Regions from separate parts of the Paenibacillus sp. FSL R7-0210 genome, predicted to be linked through region 3. Evidence: riboswitches for the same ligand, from Rfam matches in the RefSeq annotation. Region 3 holds a riboswitch; each other region holds the start of a gene.

Region 1 (7,456 bases), 130 kb from region 3:
CGCCCTGATCGTTCCGGTGGTCACCGCTTCCTACGATCCGAAGTGGCTGGAGCAGGCCTACAATATGTTCAGCTTCAAAAAGCTGCTGCTTGTCCTGACCCTGACCGGCGCGTTCACAGGCATCCATTACGCTGCCATGGCGGGCGCTTCATTCTCTCCAGGAGAACCGTCCAGTGCAGCCGCGCACGTGCTCTATTTGCAGGATTCGATACTGGGAATGATCCTCTGCGGCTCCTTCCTGTTCATTGTGTCGATCGTCCTTGCTCTGTTGTACAGGGACCGGCAGCGGGTACTCCAGTCAGCCGCCTTCAATGAGCAGCGGTATACTGCGCTGTTCGAGCATAACCCTGATATGGTAATCTGCATTGATCCTGCCCGTAAGAAGATAATCAGTGCTAATCCTGCTCTGCGGGACATTACCGGATATAGCAGCGAAGAACTGGGGAATTATAAGGCGATACTATACAGCGAACGGGATGAAGCTGCCGTACGGGATGCCATAACGCGCGCTTCACGGGGGCAGTCCTCCAAGCTGGAGCTGAAGGTACGGAGCAAAGGCGGGGAGCAGCTGATCTGTAGTGTCACCGTCTTTCCTTTGCTGCATCATACGGAGCAGTGGGTCTATATTGTGGCCGAGGATGTGACTGCCCTGATGAAGTATCAGTATGAGCTGCTGGAGGCCAGGGATACCGCGGAGAGTGCGGTGACGATGAAAAGCGAGTTCCTCGCCACCATGAGCCATGAAATCCGCACGCCGCTGAACGGCATTATCGGCGTCAACCAGCTGCTGTCCGAGGAGATCAGCAATCCTGAGCATCTGGAGCTCCTGCGGCTTCAGAGTACAAGCAGCCATGCTCTGCTGCATGTGATGAGCGATATTCTCGACATCTCCCGGCTGGAGGCGGATGCCCTCTCGCTGAACAAGGATTCTTTCGGGCTGAAGGCGCTGCTCCAGGGCTGTATGGACCTGTTCATGGTGAGCACACAAGACAAGCCGTTATCTCTGGAGCTTCTGATCGAGGAGGGGCTTCCTGACAAGTTCACCGGGGATGCTGCGCGTATCCGCCAGATTCTCATCAACCTGATCGGCAATGCGGTGAAATTCACGCCATCCGGCACGGTAACGGTTAAGGTGGAGTCCTATGGCGTCAGGGAGACCGCTCAGGCGCTGCAATTCATGGTGCGCGACACCGGCATTGGCATCTCACCGGATAAGCTGCAGCTGCTCTTCCAGTCCTTCTCGCAGGTGGACGGGTCGCATACCCGTAAGTACCCCGGCACGGGTCTGGGCCTTGCGATCTGCAAGAAGCTTGTAGACCTGATGCAAGGAGAGATCTGGGCAGAACCGGCAGAAGGGGGCGGCACACAATTCTTCTTCAGAATTAAGCTGCAGTCGCAGGAGCATTCCCCGGAGGTATTTTTCGGCAAGGATACAGGGGAGGGGGAGTCAGCGGAGGAGAATGAAGCCGTATAAGACAGCGATTGCCAACAAGAGAGTTAACATTATATAATTTGAAAGTAACTATTCTTTTATCACGATAGTCCTGAGGACGGAAAGGAACTCTCTTTGAGCAAAACAAAAAAGAACAATGTCACGGCTCCCCAGATGAGCAAGCAGGAGAAGCGCAGGGCAGAGCAGGAGCAGCAGAAGCAGAAAACGAGAATTCTGATCGTGAGTACGGTGGCCATCGTCATTATTATTTTTGTAGGCTTATTTATGCTGGCATCGAAGGACTCTTCGCCTGCCGGTACAGACAGTAAGCCGGTTGCCTTCAATTACAGCGAAATGATGCGGCTTGGCAAGGAGGATGCTCCGGTCAAAATTGTGGAATTCGGCGATTTCAAATGTCCGGCTTGCGCCCAGTTCACCGGTGTGATCAAGCCGCAGATCGTTCAGGGCTATGTCGATCAGAATAAAGCAGCCTTCTATTTCGTGAATCTGGCCTTCCTCGGTACGGATTCCAGAACGGCCTCCCTGGCAGCGCTATCGGTCTATCATCAGAACCAGGAAGCGTTCTGGAAGTATTTCGATGCGATCTATGCCAATCAGGGGAATGAAGAGAAGGAATGGGCTACACCTGACTTCCTGGTGAGTCTCGCCAAGCAGCTGGAGCTGCCGGTGGATTACGACCTGCTGCGCAAGGACATTGACGAGCGTACCTACGTAAGCGAGCTGGAGCGGGATATTCAGCTTGGCACCGATACGGGCGTAACGAATACGCCTTCCTTGTACGTGAACGGCATCAAGGTGAAGGAGCCTTTCAATATGGAGGCGATTGACGCCCAGATTCAGGCAGCAACAGCAGCAGCGGGAGCAGGGACCGCCCAATGACCGCCTTCTCTGCCTTCTGCCGGCGTAACTGTCTCTACTTGGCCTGGTTCGTCTGTGTGGTGGCTGTAGCAGGAAGCCTGTATCTCAGTGAGGTCCTAAATTACGAGCCCTGTAAGCTGTGCTGGTTCCAGCGGATCTTCATGTATCCGCAGCTGTTCCTGCTGGGGATCGCCACCTACCGGGGGGACAAGCGGATCATTCCATACGTGCTTCCCCTTAGTCTGATTGGCGGCAGCATCTCCATATATCATTATGCGGAGCAGAAAATTCCGGCGCTCAGCAAGGTGCTTCCCTGTACCATCGGCGTACCGTGCAACAAGGATTATCTGAACTGGTTCGGATTTATAACGATCCCTCTGCTTGCACTTATAGCCTTTGCCTTAATCTCCATTCTGCTCTGGACAGGACGCAAAGAGGAGCCTGCGGAGTAAGAAGCTGACGGGCAGAAGGAAGAGAAGAGAATACCCTTAATTTTAGTAAAAAATAATATGCAAAAACCCTGTAAAATCACGTGGTAAAGGGATAATGAAAGAGAATGAAAGATCAAGACATACCGGATGATGAATTTGGTTGTTTTGAGTGCTTTTCATTCTTTTTTCATTTGTTTCCACGCTTTACGGAAGACGTGTTGTAGCTTAATATTAGTCCTTGTGAGAAGTTGAATATGCGCTGAATTTTCCGGAAGGAAAAACGGGGGAACCACACTTTGGCCAAGGCCAAAAGGGGTGAATCGGAGCAGGCTACTTGACCTGTAACCGTAGGGCTACCACAGTCCGAATCCGCCAGCTAACCTCGTAAGCCACTAGTGGGATAATGACCATGCACACTAAGGCATGCGGATCATTTCCGTATGCTTATTTTGGTGCCTGCATTTATGAAATCCACTTATGAAAACAGCGCAGGGAAACCCGTTTCAACTTAACCAAGAGAGGAACTGTTACTACAATGGTAAGCAAGGTAAAACGACTATTGATCGGGCGTCCGATGAAGTCGAACGAACTCGATCATGAAAAGTTATCCAAGGTGAAAGCACTGGCTGTCCTGTCTTCTGATGCGCTCTCGTCTGTAGCCTACGGAACAGAACAAATTCTGATTGTACTGGTGGCCGCCGGGTTCACCGCTATCTGGTACTCCTTGCCAATTGCATTAGCCGTATTGGGCCTGCTGGCTATTCTGATTCTGTCCTACCGGCAGACGATCTTCGCTTATCCCCAAGGCGGGGGCGCGTATATTGTCGCCAAAAGCAATCTAGGGGTGCATACCGGCTTACTGGCCGGCGGCTCTCTGCTGGTGGATTACATTCTGACGGTGGCGGTAAGTGCGTCGGCGGGGACGGATGCAATCACTTCAGCTTTTCCAAGTCTGCATAATCATAGTGTTCTGATAGCGGTATCTGTTATCGTGCTCTTAACGATTGTTAACCTGCGGGGAGTGACCGAATCGGCCTCCTTCATCGCTATCCCGGTCTATCTGTTCGTGGTTTCCATCTTCGTGCTCATCATCTCGGGGGTCTTCAAATATATGACCGGCGGCGCCCATGCCCATGTTCCTGAGATTGGCTCGGCCGTATCGAACGTGAGTATGTTTCTGCTGCTGAAGGCCTTCAGCTCCGGCTGTTCGGCTCTGACCGGGGTAGAAGCGGTCTCCAATGCCATTCCTAACTTCAAAGCGCCCGCGGAGAAAAATGCAGCCAAAACGCTGATGCTCATGGGCCTCATTCTCGGGGTAATGTTCACAGGTATTACGCTGCTCGCTTACTGGTACGGTATCATGCCTGATGAGAAGGCCACCGTGGTCTCACAGATTACCGAATCTACCTTCGGCCGCGGCGGACTGTACTTCTTCATTCAGGGGATTACGGCGGTTATCCTGTTCCTGGCAGCCAATACGGCGTACTCGGCCTTCCCGCTGCTGGCGTTCATGTTCGCCAAAGACAAATATCTGCCCCATGCCTTCATGGTGCGCGGCGACCGGCTGGGCTTCTCCAACGGTATTATTTTCCTCGGTGTTATGTCGGCTGTGCTGGTGGCGGCGTTTCACGGGAATACGGAAGGACTCATTCCATTATATGCAGTAGGGGTATTCATTCCGTTCACGCTGTCGCAGCTGGGCATGATGGTCCAATGGTACAGAACGAAGCCGAAAGGCTGGCAGAGCAAGTTCGCCGTCAATACGGTGGGGATGCTCACTACATTAACGATCACCCTGATTTTCATAATCACTAAATTCTCCAGCGTGTGGATGGCCTTCATCTTCCTGCCGGCTGTTATCATCGTGTTCCACCGGATTCACCGCCATTATATGAATATTGCCGATCAGCTGCGGATCTGCCCGGCTACCGATAAGCCTTGTATCAAAGGAAGCACCGTAGTCGTTCCGGTCGCCGGTGTGACTCGTGCTGTACTGCATTCGATCAGCTATGCGAAGTCATTGACAGATAATGTGGTCGCTGTATATGTAGGCTTCGATGAAGAAGAGATTCACAAGATGGAGCAGAAGTGGGAGGAGTGGAACCCCGGCGTACGCCTGATCGTCCTGCGCTCCCGCTACCGCAGCATTATCCGCCCGCTGGTGAAGTTCATCGATACAGTAGAGTGGAAGACCTCTTCAACGGATCATATTACCGTCCTGATTCCGCAATTCGTGACCAAGCACTGGTGGCAGGCGGTGCTGCATAATCAGACCAGCTTGTTCATCCGTTCATATCTGATGAATCAGAAGGACATTGTAATCGCGACTGTACCTTTCCATCTGCATAAATAATATAGAAGATTAGGAAGATGGCTGTTTCTGCTTAATGCGGAGACGGCCGTTTTTACGTTATTATAAGTTATTGGTTGACATAGAGAATGAGAATCAATATCATCAGTATAGACAAGATGAAGGTAACAGAGCTTTTGCCAATCATGAGGGTAACATACAGGAGGGGTATTCAATGTTTTCGTTCAACCTGCAAGGATCAAGAAGCGGGAAGCTGGCGGTGGCCGGACTTATGACTACAACACTGCTGCTGTCCGCTTGCGGAAATGATAATAGCAACGCAGGCAGTAACGGTGGAGCAGGCACCGCACCTGCGGCAACCGCAGAAGCGACTGCGGAGGCCACTGCGGTACCTGCAGCAACTGCTGCACCCGCTGTGGAGAAGACCGTAACGGATGCAATGGGACATAAGGTGACCGTTCCCGCTAATCCGCAGCGTGTAATTGCTTCTTATCTGGAGGATTATCTGGTAGCACTCGGCGTGACTCCGGTTGCCCAGTGGTCTACGAAGAATGGTACTCAGGCTTACCTGGCCGCTGAGCTTAAGGACGTTCCGCCGATCAGCTATGACCTGCCGCTTGAAGCCGTCACCAGCTTCACGCCGGATTTTCACATCGTCCAGTCGGAGGGCTCGGTTCAGAACGGTCTTTATGACCAGCTGAATAAGATTGCACCAACCTATGTACTCGGCGATGAGGTCAGCAGTGACTGGCGCGCAGCCTTGCTCAAGATCGGTGAGCTGCTCAATAAGACACCGGAAGCGGAGAAGGCTATTGCAGACTATGACCAGAAAGCGGCTTCAGCCAAAGCGGCTGTCTCAGCGGCAATTGGCGATGATTCAGTAGCGGTTCTGTGGCTGGTGTCCAAGAATTTCTTCATTGTAGATGAGACCCGCAGCAGCGGTGCGGTATTGTATGGCGATCTTGGAGTGAAGCTCCCGAATCTCGTGACCGACATTCCTGCAGAATCCAGAGCACCGTGGAACCCGATTTCACTGGAGAAATTATCTGAGCTGACTGCAGAGCATATCATTCTGGTGAATAGTGACAAGGCAAGCGGAGCTGAGATTACAGAAGGTGCAGTCTGGAAGGGAATTCCGGCCGTTAAGGCAGGGAATGTTCATGAATTCGGCAAAGATACCAGCTGGCTGTACAGCGGCCCTATAGCCAATACCAAGACCATCGATGATATTCTGAGCAGTTTTGTAAAATAGGTTCTTTACCAGCCGGAGAATTGTGCAGGCTTTTATATCCTTAGGATATAGAAGCCTGCCTCTTTTTTAAGTTGAACAATATTCATATCTTTGCGATAATGAGAATCATAATCATCTATATTTCCCTAATAATCCTGATAAGGAGACGGCATATGGCTTCATCCACAGATTCTGCTCTACAAGCTCCTTCTGTTGAAGGGAACACATCTGTCCGGTCGCGGCCGCTTGCCGCTGCTGTTATTCTGGTGCTGGGAATAGCAGCGATTGTCTTCGGCCTGATGGTATCCGTATCGGTTGGTGCGGCGGATATCCGGCTGGCTACCGTATGGGAGGCGGTGTTCCGGTTCAATCCGGAGCTGCCCCAGCATCAGGTCATCCGGGAGCTGCGGATTCCCCGGGCTGCCGCAGGAGCGCTGGTCGGCGCATGTTTTGCCGTTGCCGGTGCGATTATGCAGGGGATGACCCGCAACCCGCTGGCGGATTCCGGACTGATTGGTCTTAATGCAGGTGCGGGCGTTGGACTGGCCCTGGCTTTTGCCTTCGCGCCAACACTATCCTTCGCGTACATCATGCTGTACTGCTTCCTTGGAGCGGCTGTAGCCTCACTGCTGGTATTCGGGATCGGATCGCTCTCCCATAGCGGACTGACCCCGCTTCGGCTGACCCTCGCCGGTGCGGCAGTAAGCGCCATGCTGCTGGCGGTCAGCCAGGGCATTGCTATCCTGTTCAGCCTCTCCCAGGATATCGCCTTTTGGATGGCCGGGGGGATTGGAGGAGCGAGCTGGAAGCAGCTGCAGGTAATATCTCCTTGGGTCGCGGCGGCCCTAATCGGTGCGCTGATGTTGTCGCGTTCGATTACGCTACTGAGCCTGGGCAGGGATGTTGCAGCAGGTCTCGGACAGCGCACCGGTCTGGTACAGACTGCAGGGATGATTATTGTCGTCATCCTCGCCGGAGCGGCAGTCTCCACGGTGGGGCCGATCGCTTTTGTCGGATTAATGATTCCGCATATTACGCGTTACCTCGTTGGGGTTGACTACCGCTGGATTATTCCCTGCTCCGCAGTCCTTGGAAGCATTCTGGTCCTGGTGGCCGATATTGCGGCCAGGATGATTAATGCGCCATACGAAACACCAATAGGTGCCTTAATT
Region 2 (7,456 bases), 4.0 Mb from region 3:
TAGGTTATTATTCATCAGCGAAGAAAACGGAGTGATTGATGTGGGAGTTAAGCATGGCAGGGATTACGGTGAAATTCTGGTTGAACTGACAGGAGCCGTTGGACGGATTACAGACGGGTACATTTTTTTTGAAATGGAGCCTGAAGAGTGGACGAATCTGCCGGAGGAATCGAGGCAGGAGGTCTGGGAGGCGCTTGCGGAAGACCTGTTCTACGCGCTGGGCAACGAGCCGGTCATTCAGGTGGGCAGCGGAGTTGTGATGTACGATAAAGAAACACACCGCATTAATATTCTGCTGGGCGATGAGGATCTGGCTTCGGTCGTTCTTGTATAAAGCAGGGGAAAAATGCGGCAGCGGGTTTGTCCCGGGCATCCGGCCATGTTAAAATTGGAAGTGGAGTACTAATTGCCGGGATGTCAGAATACATTTAATCAAAAATCTTTGGCCTGGCACATCCCTTGGACTTTCAGAAGCTGAGGGATGTTTTATTTGAAGGAGAAGAGCAGGCTGAAGGAACCGTTAACTTAGCAAGGGAGGAAACGAATTGCAATTAACTGAGGAACAACTGCAGGAGCAGATCGGCAAGCTTGAGGGCTGGAAGCTGGAGAGGGATAGGCTGGTGCGCAAATATATGTTCAGTGAATATATGAAGGGAATTGCCTTTGTGGATGAGGTAGCGACAATTTCGGAGGCCTTTGACCATCACCCGCATATCACCATTGATTACAAGACGGTTGTTCTGCGGCTGGCTGCAGATGTGGAGAAGCTTGATCTCCGCCAGGCGCATGAATTTAATGAGGCATTCGAGAAGACCCGCTAGAGGACAAGGCCCCTATGGAGACAACAGGAATATCTAATTAATAGAAATGCCCGTGCAAGGATCGTTCGTTATCCTCGTCACGGGCATTATACATTTAGAATGAGGAGCATGGTGTGAGTACAGGTTGCGGATTATTTCTTCTCGGCCAGCCATAGGGCTACATTCGCAATCTCTTCAGGGGCCAGCCTGTCTTTGAAGGGAGGCATCTGTCCGCGGCCCTTGGTGACTATGCTGAAGATCTGAGCTGCGTCATGCGAAGCGCCTTCCTGCTGCAGGCTGGGTCCCGCCCCGCCCTGAAGCTGGTCTCCGTGGCAGGAGATACAATTGGCCTTCACTGTGGCTTCTGCGCCCGCAGCGTCCAGCACAACCTCCGGCATGGTCGGCTTGTTCTGCTCCGCCACCTCGGATTTACCGGGTAGGGTAAACATTAAGATTACTGCAAAGGCACAGGCGGCAAAAAACAAACCGCTCATGATCCATTTCTGCATCTGCATCCGTCCCTCCATGTAAGCTGCTGTCTCCATTATAGCGGATGGTGAAGCGTTATCATAGTATGTGTGTCAAAAAAATGAACACAAATGATCCATTTTTTGCAAAACTCTCTTGTCTCCGGTGCTATTCCTCATAGACCATGCAATAAAAAGGCTTATTACCGGTCGGAGTGCGGCGTTCATAGGTATCCGTTATGGTGAACCCGCATTTCTGGTAGGCGCGGATGGCGCGCTGGTTCCAGGTCAGCACCTCCAGGTCGATCTCACATTCCGGGTAACGCGACCGTGCTGCCTGCACAATAGCCTTCATGAACAGATGTCCCATTCCATGGCCGCACAGCTCGGGCCGCATTCCGACACCAAGCCGGACTACCCCCTCCATCGGAAAGAGCTGGGCGAAGCCGCACAGATCCCCCTCTCCATTCACAACCGATACATATTGCTCACTTCGCAGCTGCGGGTCTCCGAACTCCACGCCCAGCGCCTGCATCTGCTCCCAGGACATCCAGCCGTAAATATTATACGGCGGCTTGTAGCTCCACTCACAGATCTCAGCGGCATGCTGCGGCTCCATAGGCACCACGTAAAAGGTTAGCGGGGAGCTAATCATTGGGGGAGGCCTCCTTCCAAGGGACATAGATTCATTTCTTCTATTAATTATATACAAAAACAGCCAGTTTCGACGCAATTTCCTTACGGAAATGCAGAAACTTGACAAACGGCAAAATATATTTTCCGAAAGCGCAGAATCAGTGTTTTACAAATATAGAGAGGGGTAAGTAATTTTATAGACAAAAAAAGCCCTTCCCCAAGATTTCGGCAAAAATCTCGGAAAAGAGCGTTAGGTTACAAAGGATTATTGTACATCATCGTTGTCTTGGGAATCCGAAGCTACAGTCTTGTAGGCATCTGTACTCATGATTCGCTTGGCGCCAACGTAGCGGTTGACGTAATAGCTGTCACTCAGCGAACTGATGGTTACACCACGTGAGGAAGAGGCATGGGCGAATTCGCCGTCACCAACATAAATACCTACATGGGATATGCCCTTACCGCTTGTATTGAAGAATACAAGATCGCCCGGTCTCATCTCGTCACGGGACACGGCAGAGCCCATCTGATACTGGGAGCCGGATTGATGGGGCAGGTTAATGCCGATCTTATCAAAAACATACATTGTAAATCCGGAGCAATCAAACCCGTTAGTTGATGTACCGCCGGACACGTATTTGGTTCCGATGGCTTTGTCGATCACTTTATCCATTTTGGAATCCGCGAAAGCGCTTCCTGCTCCGATGGTGAAGATAATGGACAAGCTTAGTACTGCGGCTGCTAGCTTCTTCTTCAAAAGTAAATACCCCTTCCAATGCCTACGAGGTTAGCTTAAGGGTTCGGTTGAAGGTCCCCTATGACCCCTCTTAGAATAGGAGGTCAATTCACCCAAAGTGGTTCCCCCGTTTCCCTAATTCATTAGGGAACTCGGCACGACTGTTGATTAGGATTAGCGGTTCATTCAATACATGACAAAACCTTTGTTAAAATCGATTCAATAATTACAAAAATGTTACTAAAAACTCACTGCGATAATTGTAACAAAGACTAAGGCGCTTGGCAATCACTTATAACATATTAATGCATCTTTTTTGCTGTTTTTTAGAGTTATAGCCCTTTCCAAAGACTCATATCTATGCGCAGGGGTTAATTTATATGATTATTTCTTTGTTTTTGCAAGAAAATGCTGTTTCAAGGCTGCGAATTCAGTGTAAAAGGTAGAATAAGGAAAAGGAAAAACCCGGAAATGATTACGGCAATAATCATCCCGGGCTCGTATAAGTTACATTTAGTTGTTAGAGGCTGAAATATTCGGGGTATGCTTCAAGGGTTCAATCGTAAGCGACAGCTTGGTAGGCTGTTGTGCTCATTACTCGTTTGGCGCCAACGTAGCGGTTGGCCCAGTAGGACTGGCTCATCGAACTGATGGTTACACCACGTGAACTTGAGGACTGTGCGAACTTCCCGTTTCCAACATAAATACCGACATGGGACACTCCGTTACCCAGGGTGTTGAAGAACACGAGATCACCGGAACGCAGATTGCTCTTGGATACACTTGTTCCAACTTTGAACTGTGCTTTGGAGGTACGGGGCAAGGTAAGCCCGACATTCTTGAACACATACTTGGTAAATCCGGAACAGTCGAAGCCGCTGGTGGTTGTGCCCCCGGTTTTATACGACGTTCCAATGGTTTTTGAAATCACAGTATCCATCTTAGAATCTGCGAAGGCACTGCCCGCTCCGAGTGTGAATACCATCACAAGACCCAGCGCTGCTGCGGTGCATTTTTTCTTGAAATTCTGACTAATCAAAAGATGTACTCCTTCCAGGGCCTGCGAGGTTAGCTTAAGGATTCGGTAGAAGGTTCCCCTATGACCCCTCTAAAGCGAGATCAATTCACCCAAAATATGGTTCCCCCACTTCCCGGTGCAGGGAATTCGGCGTTTTATGCACCAGAACAGTGACTTATCGGTATTGCTTAAATTGCAAGAGTTACGGAATATTTTGCTTGAAAGATTACAACTTTGTTACTACTGGTACAGCCATCATTGTATCAGAGGATTTCCCCTTTTGCAAATGCTTTTGTCCTCCGTTCAAGCAAAAAAGAGTCCTGCTCCCTGATAAGGGGCTGTGACTCTCTTTAGTATGCCGCTTCAGCAGCTTATTATTGTGGAAATGATTTACTGGACCAAAGGTGGTACTGGGCAGCGATTCCCCACATATCGAACAGCGTGGAGGGCAGCGGAGCTGCCTGGCGGAGCATAAGGGCCGGCAATCCGGGATAGAACAGAGCAGAGGCGCTGCAGAGCAGAATTACGGCCAGGCTTCCCGCCCCCAGAACGATGGATATACCGATCGAAGGCAGCAGCATCTTCAGGCAGATCAGCAGTGAGGAGAACATGCCGGTACCGGCGGTATAGCCGAATTGCATATAGAGCAGAAGCTTGCGGACAAGGAAGAGATAGAGCAGCCAGCCCAGCACATAAGGCACCAGCTTCAGCAGAAGCTGGACATCGAGAACACCGCTGAGCAGATGACGGTACATACGCGGAAGCAGCCAAGAGAGCGGCAGGAGGGTTAGCGCCCATTCGATGAGGCTGAACACCAGCACCGGCAGCCCATATTTTCTCATTCCGGGAAAAAAGAACAGTCCCCGCGCTCCGTCGCGCTCCTGGTGAAGCTCGTGCAGCAGCCCTGCACGGATAAAGGGAGTCACCAGCAGCCTTAGCACTGTCAGCGCAAGCAGCAGCCACAGCCAGTGCTGGACGGCGGGGTCGGTGCGCAGCGCGGTCTGCCCCTCGATATAATACAGCAGCCTGCCTATTCCGCTGCCGCCGGCATTCGCATCCGGGTAGCGGAGCAGGACGGGGACAACCGCGCTTTTAATGAATTTGTACAGGAAATATCCCCAGAACAGCCGGTAGATAAATAGCAGAATCAATATATAGAATTGCTCTTTCATGCTGATCCAACCGCGGGCAATTGAACTTTTCACCATTCCTTCACCTCACCAGACAAGAGTTCCGAGCAGGGTTTCAAGCAGAGTTGATGCACTAAGCGTCCAGCGGGAGAGTGTACGCGGCTCAAGCTCCGCCATTCTGAAATTATTAAGATGCCTGCTCTCCAGCAGAATGGAATGCCCCGGATCGATCTCTGCGGAGACCAGCGGCGCTTTATACGCTAACTCAAAGGAAGTAGCCTTACCCTCGCCATTCCAGTATTGCTGCACCGTGTACCCGTCTGCGAAGGTGAATTTCACGGGAACATCGGGGTACAGGCTGCCCTTATTACTTACATCAACCACAGCGCTGTAGCGGCTCCCACCGCCGTCACTGTTGTCCTGTCTGACGGTGAGCCTGATATCGTCAACTGCGAAGTCGGGTGCACCCCCGCTATAGACATACCGCTCAAAATACGTCTGCCAGGATTGCTTGGTCACTTTCTCCACAACCTTCTGGAAGTCGGCGGTGGACGGATGCTGGAAGCGGTATTTGCGGGCATAGGCGGCGAGGATGGCATCCATATTCTTGGTCCCGGCGATGCGTTCGATATCCTTCAGCACCAGCTTGCCCCGGATGTATACATTGCGCGTGTAGGCGTCATCACCGGTGTATTTCCAGGTCTCCAGCTTAAGCGGCTGTGAAGAGGAGACCAGGCTGGACTGCAGCGGGAGGCTTGAGACCACACCGTATTCCTGTTCCATCAGCCGGTCTTCGGCATAAGAGGTGAAGCTCTCATCCAGCCAGGCTTCTTCGAATTCATTGCTGGCCACCAGGCCGTAGAAATATTGGTGCCCGATCTCATGGATGATCGTGCGCTCCAGGGAGGTGCCCGGTGAAGTGTCCGTGGCGCCGAAGGCGGTAATCAGGGTCGGATACTCCATTCCTCCGGCCCCGTTGCCGGACTCCGGCGGGACAACAATCGATAAGGTAGAGTAGGGATAAGGGCCGTACCACTTGCTGAAAGCCATCAGTGCAGCCTCAGCCGCCTGAAAGTAACGCTCCTGGAGATGCTTATGCAGCGGGTCCAGATAGAGCTTAATCTTCACCCCGGGCACCTGCGGCGCGGAGAAGGCCTTCTCGGCAACCACGAAATCAGGCGATGCCGCCCAGGCGAAGTCGTGGACGTCATCTGCATAGAACTGATAGATCTTGCGCCCCTTCACCACCTTGGCGTCTCTCACCGGAAACCCGGTTGCGGCGACCTTATACTCGGGCGGGACAGAAATCGATACATTGTAAATTCCAAAATCACTGTAGAACTCGGAGTTGCCGTGGTATTGATGCAGGTTCCAGCCCTCTTCCTTGAGTCCTCTTCTGCCGGCAGGCTCATAGACGCTAAGCTTCGGAAACCACTGGCCGGCCATCACGAAGTCGCCAGCGGTTCCCATCCGGGCGAAAATTTTCGGCAGCTTGACCTCGAATTTAAGCCTTACCGTAACGCTCTCGCCGCCGTTCACCGGCTGCGGCAGATGGACCTTGAGCAGTGTTCTGTCATTGACATTGCCGTCGTCCGGCTGCACATATTGGGTGCGCTGCATCAGCGAAATGCCCTCGGAGGTCCGCAAATCTGTCAGGGTAATGCTCCCGTAACCCCCAGCAGGCATGGTGTCACCGCGAAGCGTGCCCCCGGACTCCTTCATGAAGGTGGTGCCGGCGGATGAGAATGCATTGGGATACAGATGAAAGTAGAGCTCCTGGACCGGCTTTGCGCCCGGATGGGTCCAGGTCAGCGTCTCGGAGGCGACCAGGGTCTCCTTATCAGGCAGGAGCTCCACATCCATGTGATATTCAACCACGCGCTGGCTTAAAGCCTCTGTCTCCGATGTGTAGATCGTATCTGAAAGATCGGACTGCACGGGCTGCTGCCGGGGGATAATGGCGGGGGACTTGGCCTCTTTTGGAACAGAGGCAGTCCATACGGCAGGGCTATGCCCTGACAGAAACCATATTCCGCCTCCAAGCAAGGTGAGGACAGCCAGGACTGCGAAGATGAGGGTATACCTTAATGAATGTGGCTTCATACTATGATTCCTCCCGTGACAAGCATCTACGGGATGTATATGTTTGCAATCGCCGCATTATTAGCTAAAATTAAATAATTAGTGAATGGAAAGGATGTGCACATGTGGATAACGTACAACCGGAGGGCAAAAAACAAATTGCCTTGAATATTGTGAACGCCAGAGCCAAGCATAAAGGCTTCGGTGCAGGCTCGATTGATCTGAACAATGTATCGCCTGTCATTATTGATCAGGGCATCGCCGTTATTGATATAGGTGCCATGCATGCCAAGAGCAAAGTGGAGAAGGGAATTAAATTCTCTATGAACCGTGAGGATGTTCCGGCGGGAAGACAGGTTTGGGTCGTATGGGTCGCCGTTGACCGTACCCCGGAGGGACAGTTCTACGGCGGAATTACCGCCTGTGAGATGTGGATTGACACCGAAGCGCGGCGCGGCTGGAAGATTCTTGCGGATCATGTAAATAAGCTGGATGCGGCCTTGAAGCGCAAGCTTATTCTGGATGGACTTGGAAGTGCTGAGCGGGCAGCGCTGAAATCCCTGCTGATGGCCCATAATGAAGAGTGG
Region 3 (7,456 bases):
GCCACTCGGTGCAGCTTATCCGTTCGATCCTTTATAAGAGAAACGAAGGCATCGTGATCTCCGTTTTGTGCGGCATTGATTTGTTGCTGTGCATCGATCATTGTCGTTCACCTCCTGTTATATAGACAGCTAACTCGGGGGTTTGGATTTAATTAATGTAACATTATTCTGGAACTGACCGATCAAGTGACCACCCGCATGCGGCAAGCATGGGTGCCAAAGAGGAGTCACTCTTGGCTTGTTCCTGCTGAAGCTCCTTCATCCACTGAAGCAGTTCTTCCAGCCCGGTACGGATATTGGAGAACACACAGTCCTTTGTTAGACCACCACATATACATGCTGGGATTCGGGCAGTATTGAACTTCGCTTTATGTGGCAAGCTCGTTTCACCGCCAAGTTATCATCCATGCCAGGCGCACCCAAAAAACCGACCTAGTAATAAAGGTCGGGTTTAATTTGGAATTTTAGCAAAAAAGATCTATTATACTTTACCTTCAATCAGTTCATGATAATTTACCATTATAGTTTCTCTCCTGTCTCATTAGCAGCAGTTACTCCACTATCGCGACTATTCACCCGTTTCAGCAAATTGTTTGATGCGCTCTCCCACTTGATCACGAACCCGCTGGAAGACCGCCCACTTCTCTTCATCTGTTCCTTGCGCTTTTGCCGGATCATCGAATCCCCAATGCTCACGTTTCACCTGAGGCGGGGTAATGGGACACTTATCTGCTGCATCTCCACATAAAGTAATGACGAGATCAGAGCTGTTCAGCAGCTGCGGATCAATAATATCTGATGTTTGACCTGAGATATCTATACCTACTTCACTCATCGCTTGAACGGCTTTCGGATTCAACCCATGAGCCTCAATGCCTGCACTATACACATTCCATTCATTGCTCAAATATTTCTTGGCCCAGCCTTCGGCCATCTGACTCCGGCAGGAGTTTCCTGTACACAAAAAGTAAATGGTTTTCTTATCCATGAGTCGCATTCTCCTTTGATTTTAAAATAAGGTCAATGTTATATATAGACCAAGCAGTGTGATGAACAGCGTAGGGATGGTCAAAATAATCCCTGTTTTGAAATACGTTCCCCAAGATATCTTCACTCCTTTGGTGGAAAGCACATGCAGCCACAGTAAGGTAGCCAGTGAACCAATCGGTGTAATCTTAGGTCCCAGGTCAGAACCGATGACATTCGAATAAATCAAAGCTTCCTTAATTAGTCCGGAAGTGTTCGTGGCATCAATGGCCAGTGCATCGATCATTACGGTAGGCATGTTATTCATTATGGAGGAAATCACTGCGGCAATAAAGCCCATCCCCATCGTTGCTGTGAACAGCCCATGATCTGCAACGGCCTGGATGGCATCAGCTAATACATTCGTAAGGCCCGCATTTCTCAGACCATATACGACAACATACATGCCGATGGAAAAGAACACAATGGCCCAAGGTGCCCCCTTCACCACTTCTATTGTGGGGACAGCAGGACTTTTTCTTGCCATGAGCAAGAAAAAGATCGCGATGATACCCGCCACTACAGATACCGGAATGTTCAGAAATTCACTGACAAAGTATCCCGCAAGCAGAACCGCAAGTACAAACCAGGATAACTTAAACATCTGCTTGTCTTTAATAGCCGCTTCAGGTTTTTTTAGCTGGGAGCTATCGAAGTTTCTTGGAATACTTTTACGGAAAAAGAGATAGAGCACACTGATGCTTGCCCCTAAGGAAAATAGGGTAGGCATTAACATCCGTCCGGCGTATTCCATAAAGGTTAGCCCGAAAAAGTCGGCTGATACGATGTTCACCAGATTGCTTACAACTAGGGGCAATGAGGTAGTATCTGCTATAAACCCGCTGGCAATGATGAACGGAAAAACCTTTTTCTCATCAAAATTCAGCGCACGGACCATAGCCAGCACAATCGGTGTTAGAATGAGCGCTGCTCCGTCATTAGCAAAGAATGCCGCGACTACAGCACCAAGAATGATGACATAGATAAACATCCGCATTCCATTCCCGCTAGCAGCTTTGGCCATATGTAAAGCAGCCCATTCGAAGAATCCAATTTTATCGAGGATTAACGAGATCAAGATGATTGCTACAAAGGCCAGTGTGGCATTCCACACAATCAGCGTAACATCCAGAACATCATTCAAGCTGACGACACCGGCAATTAAAGCGAGTAACGCTCCGCCGCAGGCAGACCATCCAATGGACAGATTTTTAGGCTGCCAAATGACAAAAATCAAAGTGACTATAAATATCAGACTTGCCAGAGCTACCAATGGTATTCCCCCAGTTTATGTCTAACTCCACCCATCCGAGCACTCCCTTCAAAGAGTTAAGTTTAATCTCAGGCATCATTATATAATTATACACTTATATATTCAATAGAAAACTGTCATTCGCAGCAAACAGCATTAGACGGTTTATTCAAATGCAATAAAAGGTCACTTGCATTCGGGGTAAGATTTAGGATGGCCTTAACATGGGGTTTATCTACTTTATTTAAAGAATAATAGACCCACTGCCCCCTTTTCTGTTCCTTTACCAATCCGCTGCTTTTTAATTTACGTAGATGCTGACTAACGGCTGGCTGAGAAATGTCAAAGAGATCCACGAATTCACATACACACCACTCTCGCTCTTTTAAAAGAATTAGAATTGTGAGTCGTGTTTTATCTCCAAGGAGCTTTAAATCTTCTGCAAGATCATTTAATGTATCCAATTTTGAATCTCCCCTCTCTGTATATAAGACAATACTTATATTCTAAAACCTTTATCATCAATTATCAACTAAGCACAATTTATATTTGCACTTTGCAACTAAATGCAGTATAACTAGTTCAAGAGGTGAAAACAATGGAAACTCCAAGAGAACTACTCCAAATCATGAGTCGGCGTTTAGGATTACTCAATAAGGATTGCTGTAGCGTAGGAGGATGTAATCTTTCCGCTACCCAAAGTCATCTGTTATATGAGATCGATCGGAGTCACAATCCTTCCATGCAACAAGTCGCCGAAACACTTGGCACAGATATTACAACCTTCAGCAGACAAGTTCAATCTCTGGTGAAAATGAATTTGGTTAAAAAGACATCTGATCCCGCAGATCGAAGAATTTATAACCTGTCACTCACTCCTGAAGGTAAAATGGTAGCTGCAACTATTGATCAACAAATGAATGAATACCTGAACGAGGCCTTCTCACACATGAGTGAGTTTGAAGTAGAAACATTACTACGGTCCATTAAGCTTTTCAACGAATCTATGGGAAAACTCAGCAATTGCTGCGCACCCGTAAAAGGGTGACCTTCTCTTCTCTTTTACTTGTATATTGCAAATTATTTCAGCTGCGGTAATCCACAGGCTATTGCTGAACTGCAGGCGGGTGAACATGTTTTGGACCTTGGGAGTGGCGGCGGATTTGATTGTTTTCTGGCTTCCCGGCAGGTAGGTAATGAAGGCCATGTTATAGGTGTGGATATGACACCTGAGATGATCAGTCGAGCAAGAGATAATGCCCTTAAAGGAAAGTTCAGTAACACCGAATTCAGATTGGGCGAAATAGAGCATCTTCCCGTCGCTGACAATTCGATCAACGTCATTATTTCCAACTGCGTGATTAATCTCTCCCCAGACAAACAGCAAGTATTCCGTGAGGCTTATCGTGTTCTTCAGCCTGCAGGTCGTCTTGCCATATCAGATATCGTAACTACAGCTGAGCTTCCTCCTGAGATCAAAAATGACCTGGATGAATTATATTCGGGTTGTATCTCTGGCGCCTCTTCCATTGCCGATTTGGAGATCATGCTTCAGGAATGCGGCTTTACTGATATCAGCATTGAGCCAAAGGACGAATCTAAAACATTCATTAAAGATTGGGTTCCAGGTGCGAATGTTGACCAATACATCGTCTCTGCTGTAATTAAAGCGAGAAAGTAATCTTAAGGGGATGTTGATATGATCAGTACATTAACTGTCCGTCAGGCCACACCTGAGGATATTGAAAGCATTCTTCGTATCTACAATCAGGGGATCGAGGACCGGATCGCTACACTTGAAACAGAGATGAAAGACTTCTCATATATGGAATCATGGTTCAACGATCACCAAGGCCGTTTTAGCGTTTTGATTGCTGAACGCGAAGGTGAAGTCGTGGGCTGGGCCTCACTGAACCCATATTCTCACCGTTGCGCGTATAACGGCGTCGCTGACCTTTCTGTATATATTGATCGAAGCTTTCGTGGGCAAGGTGTAGGCAGCTCCCTCCTGGAGTCCTTACACAAGGTAGCAAAGGAAAATAGTTTTTATAAAATTGTTCTCTTTACCTTTCCGTTTAATGAGAGTGGTCAAGGATTGTATCGAAAGATGGGCTACCGGCAGGTTGGTGTATTTGAGAAGCAAGGAGTGATGGACGGAGCGTTTATTGATGTGATGATTATGGAGAAGCTGCTATAAAAATGAAGATCAAAAGGAGAAGTTCCATCCGCAAACGGAGGAACTTCTCCTTTTGATCTATTCCTACAATCTCACTTTCATGGAGGCTCCGCATATCGGGCCTGTAAACAGGAGGATCTTAAACATTATATCTGATCTTAATATCATGATTAAAGAATCATTAAGATTCATTTAGCCCCATTTAGGTTGCATTAAAAAGTTAATAAATACGCGATAACTTCAGAAAATCGGGGATGAATGCTAGATTACAAGGGATTTTCTTCATTTTTATATCCTATAGAGTCTTATTTAGTCTCCTAGAGAACTTTCAGCATTTTACAAACAGTGATGCTCAGCGTAAGATTCCTTTTAACAAATGCTGAATTCCCGTCAGGCGGGAAGCGGGGGAACCAAATGGCTGTGACCAGCCGAAATGGGGTGAATCCAAAGAAGATTGAACTCTTCACTGGTAGGACGACTCTCACCGTCCGAATCCGTCAGCTAACCTCGTAAGCACTGGAGAGAGCCTGCATTAACCATGCTTTTTTGCTGCGATCCCGCAAAACCTTTCCATTACACTTATCCATCGTACAGAAAACCAAATATTCCGTTTGGCTTGAGCATGCTGCTGTATGTGAGAATGAAACTGAACTGACAGCCTATGTAGCCACAGCTGAGCAGACCCATAATCTGCAGCGTTATATGAAATCTATAGACAACCTAGGAGGCATTATTCATGATTAACGCCAGACTGTCACGAATCGAGTTGTTCGCATTTAGCTGCCGCCCTTCCTTCATGCATATTTCAGAGCCTTACGGATGCTGGTATGGGGTGTTGAAGTTAACCTTCGGAGGACAGATCAGCTATGGGAATTGCATTCTTTGTGCGGGTGACAATGCGGTGGATTTAATCAAATGGGGCTCTTTTCTGAAAGAGATATGTCATTGTACTGCAGAAGAAGCCACAGAATACGTCCGGATGCACGGACAAGAATGGGCTCCCAATCAACTTAACATGATCAAGACTGCACTCGATAGTATGTTCATTCAAAATGACCAAATCCGAATGAAGGTAGGAGCCGGATCGGAGCGGTATCGCCATCAAAGGACAGAGCAAAGAATCCATTCAATTAATACGGTGAAGAGTCGTCTGAATCCAACCATTTTATTTGCAGAATCGGTATCCTATTATTCACTGCTATAGACATGATCAATTTAAATTATCAAAACTTCAATTGGTCAAAAATCTTAACGAATATTTTTGCAATGTTCTTGGCATCGTCGATACCTCTATGGTGAGTACCTTCAAGCGGCAATTCAAGCATAGACAAGGCTCTCTCCATGCCTACGCCCCGCTTGCGGTCATTTTCCCAACAGGTGACTTCCAGATCAAAAATGATATAGTTCATATCTGCTCCTTTTGAAATTCGAATCGATAGACCCATCGCTCCGGGGCTATGTCTTTTGTTATACTTCCAAGTGAGGTTTCAAATACTTCATTTCGCACTTTAATATAAACCCACACAGAGGAGCGCAAAGACATGAACTTTTTCAAAAAACTGTTTGGCGGCAAGGAAATGGGCAAATCAGAAGACGGTACCACCATTTATGGTTATGACGCTTCGGATGAGCAGCAGGTTACGCCTCCCGCCAATATTTTGTACATGGAAGATTTAAACGAACATTTCAATCGGGTCTTTCCAAACCGGGAAACCGGCGTGTTCCACGAACTGATTTCAGACATCGTACATATTGATGTGAACATTATGGAAGCTACACCTGATGAGCCATACCGGGTGCTGTACACCAATGGGATGAGCGATCTGCCGCTGACGCTCCCGCAGGAGATCCGTGAAGAGTATAAGCATCTAGAACGCGCGGAGCTGATGATGTTTTTGCCGGCGGACTGGCCGCTTACGCAGGAGGATTTCGAGGCGGAGGAGAACTACTGGCCGATCCGGCTGATGAAGATGCTTGCCCGATTCCCGCATATGTATCAGACATGGCTTGGATACGGCCATACGATCCCCAACACGGAGGATTACGAGCCTTATGCGGCTAATACGGAGCTATCCGGCGTGATCCTGTATGCTCTGCCGGAAGAGGTTAGCACCGTCCATACGAAAGACGGCAATCAGGTTCAGGTTTATTTCCTGGTTCCGCTGTACCGGGAGGAAATGGAGTTCAAGCTGGAGTCCGGTATGGATGAACTGGTCGCCAAGCTGTTCGAGCTTCCAGAGGATTTCCTCGTTCTGAATCCGAATAGACGCAACGCTTGTAAATAACTGCCCGGATGAACAAGTTTGAAACAGCTTGAAAAGGCTGAGCCTAAGTCAAGGATATGACTTTGGGCTCAGCCTTTTTATTTCTTATTTCCTAGAACCGCTCATTGATCTGCTCCCCTAACCATGCGCCTTTGCGGACAAGTCTGCGCTGCAGGTCCGCGATGTCGATACTGCGCGTTTCCCGTGAGCCTTTCTCAGTCAGAATTGCCGCAGCCGTACCGGAGGCTTCGCCCATGGCAAAGCAATTGGGCATGACCCGGGTGGAGCCTTGGGCCGCTCTATCGGTTGATATCGCTCTGCCGGCTACGATTACGTTCTGAATACCGGCCGGAAGCAAGGCGCGATAAGGAATGCCGTGGGACTCTCCCGGCGATAGACGTATCATCGTCATGCCGCTCGTAGGCTTTGCCATATGAATATCAATAAAGTAGGCATTGCGGGCAATATCGTCAGGGAACGAACGGCACGCCAGAAAATCGTCGGCAGTGATGATATAATCGCCGATGATCCGCCGGGTTTCCCGAATGCCGATCTGTTCGCCCGTCAACGTCAGGAAAGCGTTCTCGAATCCGGGAATCGCTTCCCGCAGCCAACCGGTAATGTGTTCAACAAGCGCGCGGCCTTCGATTGCTCCGCGGGTCAGATCATCCGTATTTGAACCATCAATCCCGAATACATGGCCGAAATTGAAGCCTGCCGTATGATTGTTCAGCCAGG

What was found. A riboswitch is a leader RNA that binds a small molecule or an ion and turns the genes downstream of it on or off. The one in region 3 is predicted to bind cyclic di-AMP.
Region 1: linked by a shared signal. The riboswitch ahead of MKY64_RS09610 (APC family permease) and the one ahead of MKY64_RS10265 (hypothetical protein) in region 3 are both predicted to bind cyclic di-AMP.
Region 2: linked by a shared signal. The riboswitch ahead of MKY64_RS26895 (C40 family peptidase) and the one ahead of MKY64_RS10265 (hypothetical protein) in region 3 are both predicted to bind cyclic di-AMP.

The regions. Positions count from the first base shown of each region.
Region 1 is NZ_JBBPAR010000001.1:2,203,106-2,210,561, forward strand. It holds gene MKY64_RS09595 (sensor histidine kinase) at 1-1,474, shown strand, start outside; gene MKY64_RS09600 (DsbA family protein) at 1,568-2,332, shown strand; gene MKY64_RS09605 (disulfide oxidoreductase) at 2,329-2,763, shown strand; cyclic di-AMP (ydaO/yuaA leader) riboswitch at 2,990-3,149, shown strand; gene MKY64_RS09610 (APC family permease) at 3,278-5,095, shown strand; gene MKY64_RS09615 (ABC transporter substrate-binding protein) at 5,268-6,305, shown strand; gene MKY64_RS09620 (FecCD family ABC transporter permease) at 6,458-7,456, shown strand, end outside.
Region 2 is NZ_JBBPAR010000001.1:6,361,716-6,369,171, reverse strand. It holds gene MKY64_RS26915 (hypothetical protein) at 41-334, shown strand; gene MKY64_RS26910 (4a-hydroxytetrahydrobiopterin dehydratase) at 546-821, shown strand; gene MKY64_RS26905 (c-type cytochrome) at 953-1,309, opposite strand; gene MKY64_RS26900 (GNAT family N-acetyltransferase) at 1,437-1,922, opposite strand; gene MKY64_RS26895 (C40 family peptidase) at 2,169-2,660, opposite strand; cyclic di-AMP (ydaO/yuaA leader) riboswitch at 2,665-2,807, opposite strand; gene MKY64_RS26890 (C40 family peptidase) at 3,196-3,624, opposite strand; cyclic di-AMP (ydaO/yuaA leader) riboswitch at 3,682-3,820, opposite strand; gene MKY64_RS26885 (hypothetical protein) at 4,032-4,865, opposite strand; gene MKY64_RS26880 (M1 family aminopeptidase) at 4,875-6,890, opposite strand; gene MKY64_RS26875 (YwhD family protein) at 6,995-7,456, shown strand, end outside.
Region 3 is NZ_JBBPAR010000001.1:2,336,432-2,343,887, forward strand. It holds gene MKY64_RS10230 (sigma-70 family RNA polymerase sigma factor) at 1-101, opposite strand, end outside; gene arsC (arsenate reductase (thioredoxin)) at 569-988, opposite strand; gene MKY64_RS10240 (arsenic transporter) at 1,010-2,305, opposite strand; gene MKY64_RS10245 (ArsR/SmtB family transcription factor) at 2,416-2,742, opposite strand; gene MKY64_RS10250 (MarR family winged helix-turn-helix transcriptional regulator) at 2,877-3,326, shown strand; partial or broken gene arsM (arsenite methyltransferase) at 3,369-3,959, shown strand; gene MKY64_RS10260 (arsinothricin resistance N-acetyltransferase ArsN1 family A) at 3,978-4,475, shown strand; cyclic di-AMP (ydaO/yuaA leader) riboswitch at 4,822-4,985, shown strand; gene MKY64_RS10265 (hypothetical protein) at 5,191-5,658, shown strand; partial or broken gene MKY64_RS10270 (3'-5' exonuclease) at 5,678-5,812, opposite strand; gene MKY64_RS10275 (suppressor of fused domain protein) at 5,996-6,739, shown strand; gene MKY64_RS10280 (FAD-dependent oxidoreductase) at 6,831-7,456, opposite strand, start outside.